Regions from separate parts of the Caulobacter sp. UC70_42 genome, predicted to be linked through region 1. Evidence: riboswitches for the same ligand, from Rfam matches in the RefSeq annotation. Region 1 holds a riboswitch; the other holds the start of a gene.
The links. Region 1 has a riboswitch for glycine ahead of gcvT (glycine cleavage system aminomethyltransferase GcvT). Riboswitches for the same ligand answer to the same signal wherever they lie in the genome.

Region 1 (4,412 bases):
GGCCCGCGCCCGCGTCGAGGCGCGAGAACGGCACGCCGGCGATGACGCCGTGGCCGGCCAGGGTCTCGACGACCTCGGCGGCGTCCTTCGGCAGCTTGATCGCGAACTCGTTGAAGAAGCGCGGGGTCAGGATCTCGACGCCCGGCACGGCCTTCAAAGCGTCGCGCAGGGCTAACGCCTTCTGGTGGTTCAGCGCCGCCAGCTGGCGCAGGCCAGTCTCGCCCAGCAGGCTCATGTGAATCGAGAAGGCCAGGGCGCAGAGGCCGCTGTTGGTGCAGATGTTCGAGGTGGCCTTGTCGCGGCGGATGTGCTGCTCGCGGGTCGACAGGGTCAGGACGAAACCGCGCCTGCCGTCGGCGTCGACGGTCTCGCCGCACAGGCGGCCCGGCATCTGGCGGACGAATTTCTCCTTGCAGGCGAAGAGGCCGACATAGGGGCCGCCGAAGTTCAGGCCGTTGCCGATCGACTGGCCCTCGGCCACGGCGATGTCGGCGCCCATCTCGCCGGGAGACTTCAGCAGGCCGTACGAGACGGCCTCGGTGGTCACGACGATCAGCAGCGCGCCGGCGGCCTGGGCGGCCTCGGCGATCTTGGTGACGTCGGTGACCGTGCCGAACACGTTGGGGGTCTGGACGACGACGCAGGCGGTGTCTGAGTCGATGGCGGCGATCACCGCGTCCTCGGCGTCGACCGCCGGGGCCAGAGCCTCCGTCGCGACGCCAGCCGCGTGGGCCAGGGTCTCGATGGTCTCGACATAGTGCGGGTGGACGCCGCCCGACATCACCGCCCTGTTCCGGCGGGTGACGCGCTGGGCCATCATCACCGCCTCGGCCGCGCCCGTGGAGCCGTCATAGAGCGAGGCGTTGGCCACTTCCATGCCGGTCAGGGCCGCGACCTGGCTCTGGAACTCGAACAGCACCTGCAAGGTGCCCTGGGCGATTTCCGGCTGGTAGGGCGTGTAGCTGGTCAGGAACTCCGAGCGCTGGATGATGTGATCGACCGTGGCGGGCACGTGGTGGCGATAGGCGCCGGCCCCGCAGAAGAACGGCCCCTCCCCCGCGGCGCGGTTGCGACGAGCAAGGCCCGCCATCTCGCGCTCGACTTCGATCTCGCCGGCGTGCGGCGGCAGGTCGACGGTTCCGGAACGCTGGGCCGAAGCCGGCACGTCGATGAAGAGGTCGTCGATCGAATTCACGCCGATCGCGCCGAGCATCTCGACGCGGTCTTCGGGGGTCAGGGGGAGGTAACGCATCTTTCGGTCCTTCTCCCTTCCCCCTCGATGGGGAAAGGGTCGGGGATGGGAGTGTCTACGGCGGTGGAGCTAGAGCGTGCTCAGGAACGCTTCGTACGCGTCGCGGTCCATCAGGGCGTCGACCTCGGCCGGGTTGCTCAGCTTGATCTTGGCGAACCAGCCGCCGCTCTCCGGCAGGGCGTTGACGGTTTCCGGCGCGTCGCCCAGCTCGGCGTTGCCTTCGACGACCTCGCCCGACACCGGGGCGTAGACGTCCGAGGCGGCCTTGACGCTCTCGACGACGGCCAGCTGCTCGCCCTGCTTGACGACCTTGCCGGCTTCCGGGGTCTCGACGAACACCACGTCGCCCAGCTGCTCGGCGGCGTAGGCGGTGATGCCGACCGTGGCCACGTCGCCTTGGACGATGACCCATTCATGATCTTTGGTGAAACGCATTGCCTGGGCCCTTGATTAGAGTTTGCGGACGTAACGGTTGGCGACGAACGGGGTCGCGACCACCTCGGCGGCGGCCTGCTTGCCACGGACGATGACCTTGAGCTTCGTCCCCACGGCCGCATAGGCCGGCGGGGCGAAACCGATGGCGATAGGGAAGCCCAGGCTGGGGGCGAAGCCGCCGCTGGTCACCTTGCCGATGACATTGCCCGCTTCGTCGGCGATCTCGGCGCCTTCGCGGGCCGGCGCGCCTTCCAGCACCTTGAGATTGACGCGGACGCGCGACAGCTCGCCGGCCAGTTCCTTGGCGATCCGGGCCGCGCCCAGATAGTCGCCGGCCTCGCGGCGCGACTTGCCCACCGCGAAGTTCAGCCCAGCCTCGATCGGCGAGACGGTCTCGTCTAGGTCATGGCCGTACAGCGGCAGGCCCGCTTCCAGGCGCAGGCTGTCGCGAGCGCCCAGGCCGATCGGCTTGACGCGTTCGTCGGCCAGCAGGGTGTTCCACACCCGCCCGGCGGCGTCGGCCGGGACCGAGATCTCGTAGCCGTCCTCACCCGTATAGCCCGAGCGCGAAATGATGGCGTCGACGCCGAAAGCGGTCAGGGCCAGCGTGTCCATGAACACCATGCCGGCGGCTTCCGGCACATGAGCGGCCAGGACGGCGGCGGCCTGCGGACCTTGCAGCGCCAGCAGCGCGCGGTCCTCCAGGCGGGTCACCGTCGCCTCGCCGGCCAGGGCCTTGGCGATGATCTCGTAGTCGTTGTCCTTGCAGGCGCCGTTGACCACCACGAACAGGCCGTCGTCGTCGGGACGCGCCGTCATCAGGTCGTCGATGATCCCGCCCTCGGCGTTGAGCAGCACGCCGTAGCGCTGCTTGCCGGGCTTCAGGCCCTGGTAGTCGGCCGAGACCACCTTCTCGAAGCTCTTGGCGGGGTTTTCCCCCCGGATGCGCGCCTGCCCCATGTGCGAGACGTCGAACAGGCCGGCGTGTTCGCGAGTCCAGAGGTGCTCCTTCAGCACCCCGTCCTTGTACTGCACGGGCATGGCATAGCCGGCGAACGGCACCATGCGGGCGCCCAGCGCCACATGGGCGTCGAAGAGCGGGGTCTTCTTGAGGTCTTGATCGGACACTGGACGGGCTCCAAGCGGGGTCGGCGACGGGACCGGCGTCCGCCGGCAAGTCGCCCCCGCTGTCCCTTGGACCTGAGAGATTCCGGCCTCGCCCCTCTGCCGGACGGGTTTGGCCTTGCTCCTTCGGCGAGCCGCCCTTTCGGGGGCCTCTTTCCAGCGTTCCTAAACCCGCGCGGTCCTTTTGCCTGAGCGTTTCCGGGGCGGTTGCGCCTTCGGCCTCGGGAGCGAATCCCGATGTCTCCCGCGAGGGTCTTCGGCGTAGTGCGGTAGCAGGCCATGCGAGTCAAGCACGGCCTGCGATGGCCGTGCGCCTTACCGCGAAAAGTCTCCGAACCAGTCGTCCTCGCCGATCGGCGGGCCGGGCGGGATGGCCACCTTGGCCTTGCCATCCTCGATCAGCGCCGCGAGACGCTCGCCGCTCTCGTCGGTGACGACACCGGCCAGGACGCGGGCCTGGGCGCGGTCGGCGGCGTCGCCAGCGGTCACGGTCTTGAGGCCCTTGCCCCAGTCGGCCAGACGCGCGCGGATCACCGCGGCGGCGGTCGGGGACAGGTCCTTGTCGCCCAGGGCGTTGGCCAGGTTCACCACCATCCGCTGGCGGACGCGGCGGGCCAGCTCGCCCTGGCGGCCCGTCGCCTTGCCGTCGAAGGCGGCTAGGGCGAGCGACTTGTCCAGCAGCCCCTCGACACCCGGCTGGGCCGGATCGCGGCGCCTGGCCTCCATCAGGCGGTTCAGGCGCGCCGGCGCGAACAGGTCGCCCCAGACGAGATCGGCGGCCACGTCGGCGGCGGCCGGCAGATCGAAGACCGGCCCCTGGCCGAAGGTCTCGATATCATTGGCCTTGTCATTGCCCTGCGACTGGCCCGAGGTCAGCACGTCGAGCGTCTTGTCGGAGAGATCCAGCGCGGCGGGCGTCAGCGTCCGCAGCAGGGCGTCGATAGCGGCGGCCTGGCGCCCGGCCGGCACGATCTTGCTGGCCTCGTGGCCGTCGCCCTCGACGCCGTAGGTGAAGTCGACGCCGCCGACCAGCTTGGCCGTCGCATCCACCTGGTAACGGTGGAAGATGTAGATCGGCGCGATGATCCGGCGCAGGTCGGCCACCGAGGCTCCCTTGGGCAGGTTTGGCAGACCGAAGCGGTCCAGGGCGATCTTGCGCACCGCCATCAGATGGTCGAGCTCGGCGACGGGGTCGGAGCCATTGTCCCAGACGGCGCCGATCGGCTGGGCGGTGTCGGCGGATCGAGCGTCCTCGTCCGAGACGTAGCGCAGGCCGTCGGCCTGACTCCTGTCGGCCTTGGCCTTCAGCCAGGCCTTCTCGTCGACGCCGGTCGGGGCGACGCCATAAAGCCAGTCGATCACGAACTTGTCCCAGGCGCCGACCCCGCGCCCATAGGCGTCGGAGAAGTCCAGCTGGCCGTTCTTGATGGCGATCCTGGGCGCGGGATAGTCCATGACCGAGGCGCGGTCACCGTAGGTGCTGGCCGCGAAATTGTGCTGCAGGCCGATGGAGTGGCCGATCTCGTGCGGGGCCAGCTGGCGCAGACGGGCCAACGCGATCTCGATCGGGTCGTTGGGACCGCCTTGGCCGCTCTTGTCC
Region 2 (4,412 bases), 690 kb from region 1:
ATGACGATCGGGGTCAGCACGCCCTCGCGCCGCAGCCGGCCCAGGATCTCGAAGCCGTCGATGTCGGGCAGGCCGATGTCCAGGATGACGGCGTCGAAGTCGGCCCCGTGCGCCAGGGCCAGGGCCAGAGCGGCCTCGCCGGTCTCGGCGCAGACGGGCTCGTGACCTTCGCTCTCCAGCGTCGCGGTCAGGGAGCGACGCAGAGGCGGATCATCCTCGACAACCAGTATCTTCATCGGGGATGTAGGAACCGAACACGCAGGGGAGGTCATCATCCGACGCCGATTGCCTCATCAGGTCAAGAGACGCGGGCCCGTGGCGATCATGGCGGCGCTGGCCCTGGCGTCCGCCCTGGCCGGCTGCGCGCCGAAGTCGATCGGACAGGCGACCAGCGGCTGGGATATTCGCGCCGCCGAGCGCGAGGGCGAGCTCGTCGTCTATCTCAACACCGATGTCCACCAGGTGATCGGCGAGGGCTTCCGCGAGCGCTTTCCCAAGATCAAGGTCCGCTTCGTCGAGTTGGCCGCCAAACCGATGCAGGCGCGCCTTATCGCCGAGACGGACGCGGGCGCGCCGGTCGCCGATGTGGCCTGGAGTTCGTCGATGGACATCCAGGTCAAGCTGATCAACGACGGCTACGCCCAGACCTATCGCAGTCCGGAGGCCAAGGGCCTGCCGGCCTGGGCCGTCTGGCGCGACCAGGGCTTCGGCGTGACGGCCGAGCCGATCGTCTTCGCCTACAACAGGAAGGCGCTGAAGGAGTCGGAGGTGCCCCGCAGCCACGCCGCGTTGCTGGCGGCCTTGCGCGCCAACCCCGAACGCTGGCGCGGCAAGATCGCCATGTACGATCCCGAAAAGAGCGGGGTCGGGTTCATGTACCTGTCGAGCGACCTGCAGGCCTATCCGGACGCCTGGCCCTTGTACGACGCCTTGGCCAAATCGGAGCCGGGCCTGTTCGTCCCGGGCGCGCCGCTGCTGACCAGTCTGTCGGGCGCGCACGATCTGGCCTACGACATGAACGGCTTCTACGCCGACTGGTGGGCGCGCCATCGCAACGCCGACATCGGCTATGTCGTGCCCAGCGACTATCATCTGTCGCTCTCGCGGGTGGCCTTCATCACCCGTTCGGCGCCGCATCCCAAGGCGGCCCGGGTGTTTCTGGACTATCTGATGTCGGACGAGGGGCAGAGGCGACTGGCCCAGGCCAGGCTGACGCCGATCCGCCCCGCCGGCGGCGCGCCGGCGCTGGGCGCGGCCGGCCGGCCGATCCGTGTCGGTCCCGCCCTTCTGGCCAATTTCGACCAGGGGCGGCGCGCTGAATTGCTGGCGCGCTGGAAAGCCGCGTCCGCCGATCGCTGATGTTGCTTAAATATAGTCCAGCGTTCGCCTAAAAAATAATCACGCCCGGCCAAGTTCACGAAAGCTTCGTGGTTTTCGCCCCTGGTCCCGATCAGCCCAAGCTGTCACCGACCTGTCACCTTCGCGGATCGCGCGGCGACGGACGAACGCGAGTCGTGCCCACCGGTTGAGCTCAGGGGGGATTCCTTTCGCCCTCATCGCGCGTCGGGCAACATTGTACCGGATTTCGACGCTTTGACGCGATCGGGCGAGCCGGTCGTATTGGCCTGGCTCTCGCGGAAGAGATCGGGTCAGCCCGACGCCGAAGGCGCAACCGCCCCGGAAACGCTCAGGCAACAGGGACCGCAGAGCACGAGGACGCTGGAAAGCAGGACCGCTCCACAAGTGAGCGGCCTCGCCGAAGGAGCAAGGGCGCGACCGCGCCTGAATCTCTCAGGCCAAGGGACAGCGGGGGCAGAGGAACCGCCTGGCGGAGTCCGGGAAGGCGCACGTCTTCCCGAGCGACGCGACCGACGCGACCGAACAAACGGGCGCGCGGGAGAGAGCGACTGTCGACTGCTGAAACATAGGGGATCTTACCTTGACTCTTTCACGCCAAACTCGCCGGGGACTGCTGCTGGGTTGCAGCCTGGTTCCCGCCGTCCTGGCCCTGCACGGCGCCGCCTTCGCTCAGGACGCCGCCCAGACCGCCGCCAAGACCGATGACACCAGCGTCGGCGAGATCATCGTCACGGCCTCGCGCATCGACCGCGCCGGCTTCGAGGCGCCCACCCCGACGGTGCGGGTCACCGCCCAGGACCTGAGCGTCGGCGCCCGTCCGAACATCGCCGCGGCCCTGAACGACCTGCCGCAGTTCCGCGCCACGACCTCGGCCCAGACCACCGGCACCAACACGGGCGCGGGCAACGCGCCGGTCGACCTGCGCGGCCTGGGCATCAGCCGCACCCTGGTGCTGCTGGATGGCCGCCGCTTCTCGGGCGACAACGACCTGAACCTGATCCCCAGCGTCCTGACCAAGGGCGTCGACGTCGTGACCGGCGGCGCTTCGGCCGCCTGGGGTTCCGGCGCCGTGGCCGGCGTGGTCAATATCAGCATTGACCGCACCTTCACCGGCCTGAAGCTCGGCGTGGAGGGTGGTGAGTCCTCGTACCACGACGCCAAACAGATCCGTCTCGAGGCGGCGGCGGGCAAGAGCTTCGCCGACGGCCGCGGCCATTTCGTGATCGGCGGCGAGTACATCGACAACGACGGCGTCATCCCGAAGAACAGCCGGCCGAACATCGGCCGCTGGGCCACGGTGTCGAACGGCGCGGGCCGCTTCGTGCTGGCCCCGGACGTCGGCTTCTCGAACGCGGCCTATGGCGGCCTGATCATGTCGGGCGTCCTCAAGGGCAAGGCCTTCAATCCCGACGGCAGCCTGCGCGACTTCAACTACGGCACCGTGATCGGCACGAACTCGGTCGGCGGGGAGGGCCCGTCGAACGACGACCTGTCGCCCCTGGTCACGCCGCAGAAGCGTTACGCCACCATGGCCAGCGTCACCTATGACCTGACCGACAAGGTCAAGATGACGGCCGAGCTGCGCCGCTCGCGGATGTGGAACAACTACATCTGGTTCGGCGACCACAACCGCGGCAACCTGACGATCAAGTCGGACAACGCCTATCTGCCGGCGGCCGTGAAGTCGGCCCTGGCGGCGGCGGGGCAGACCTCGTTCACCATGGGTCGCTTCAACACCGAGGCCTATCCGACGATCGACTTCGAGCGCGTCTCGACCCAAGGGACCATCGCGTTCGACGGCGCCTTCGGCGACGGCTGGCGCTGGAGCGCCTACTACAGCCACGGCGAGAACGAGAACAATATCGACACCCCTGGGTTCTTCCTGACCCAGAACTACGCCAACGCCGTCGACTCGGTGATCAGCCCGACCACCGGCCAGCCGATCTGCCGGGTCGCCCTGACCAACGCCTCGACCAACTGCGTGCCGATCAACCTGTTCGGCCAGGGCGCGCCTTCGCAAGCGGCGCTGGACTATGTGACCGGCACGCCGTCGATGCGCGAAACCAGCAAGCTGGACGTCGGCGGCTTCAGCCTGCGCGGCGAGCCCTTCAGCCTGCCGGCTGGCCCGGTCTCGGTCGCCGTCGGCGCGGAGGCCCGCAAGGAGTCGGTCGACCGCCGGGTGGGCGACCTGGACGCGGCCAAGGCCTTCACCACCTTCAGCTTCTCGGCCATGGCCGGCAGCTACAGCGTCAAGGAAGCCTTCGCCGAAGTGCTGGTGCCCGTCGTGCGCGACGTCCCGGTTCTGAACAAGCTGGAAGTCAACGCCGCCGCGCGGGTGTCCGACTACAACACGACCGGCTCGATCTGGTCGTGGAAGCTGGGCGCCACCGAACGAGTTCTTCCCAGGCTTCCGGGGGCGGATCACCAAGTCGCGCGACATCCGCTCGGCCAACCTGACCGAGCTCTTCACCACCAGCACGACCGGCTACAACACCATCGTCGACCCGAAGACCAATTCCAGCGTCTACGTGCTGACCAATGGCGGCGGTAACGCGAACCTGACGCCCGAGACGGCCAAGACCTTCACGACCGGCTTCGTCTATTCGCCGCCGGCCCTCCCGGGCTTCAACATCTCGGTCGACTATTTCGACATCGACATCGACAACGTGATCACCACGGTCTCGGCGCAGGACATCGTCACGCGCTGCGCCAACGGCAATGCCGACATGTGTTCGCGGGTCACCCGCGACGCCACCGGCGGGATCTCGCGGATCGTCTCGACCTACGTCAACCTGGCCAACTACAAGACCGACGGCGTCGACGCCGAGATCTCGTACGCGACCAATCTCGACCGCCTGATCCCCGACGCGCCCGGCCGCATCCGCGCCCGCTGGCTGATGACCTGGGTCAACAGCCTGACCACCAACGACGGCGTCAGCAAGATCGAGTACGTCAAGTCGCAAGGCTATTCGTTCGGCCTGGGCACGCCCAAGAGCCGCATGACCGCGGCGCTCGACTGGTCGGGCAAGGTGTTCAGCGCCAACCTGCGGGCG

Region 2: another riboswitch for glycine. It lies ahead of ACHMW8_RS01855 (TonB-dependent receptor plug domain-containing protein); the one in region 1 lies ahead of gcvT (glycine cleavage system aminomethyltransferase GcvT).

The regions. Positions count from the first base shown of each region.
Region 1 covers NZ_CP171994.1:1,014,146-1,018,557, forward strand. Annotated here, with positions in the region: gene gcvPA (aminomethyl-transferring glycine dehydrogenase subunit GcvPA) at 1-1,252, opposite strand, end outside; gene gcvH (glycine cleavage system protein GcvH) at 1,322-1,687, opposite strand; gene gcvT (glycine cleavage system aminomethyltransferase GcvT) at 1,703-2,815, opposite strand; glycine riboswitch at 2,979-3,069, opposite strand; partial or broken gene ACHMW8_RS05270 (zinc-dependent metalloprotease) at 3,128-4,412, opposite strand, start outside.
Region 2 covers NZ_CP171994.1:327,838-332,249, reverse strand. Annotated here, with positions in the region: gene ACHMW8_RS01865 (response regulator transcription factor) at 1-236, opposite strand, end outside; gene ACHMW8_RS01860 (ABC transporter substrate-binding protein) at 325-1,359, shown strand; glycine riboswitch at 1,627-1,714, shown strand; glycine riboswitch at 1,718-1,809, shown strand; gene ACHMW8_RS01855 (TonB-dependent receptor plug domain-containing protein) at 1,940-3,910, shown strand; gene ACHMW8_RS01850 (TonB-dependent receptor domain-containing protein) at 3,798-4,412, shown strand, end outside.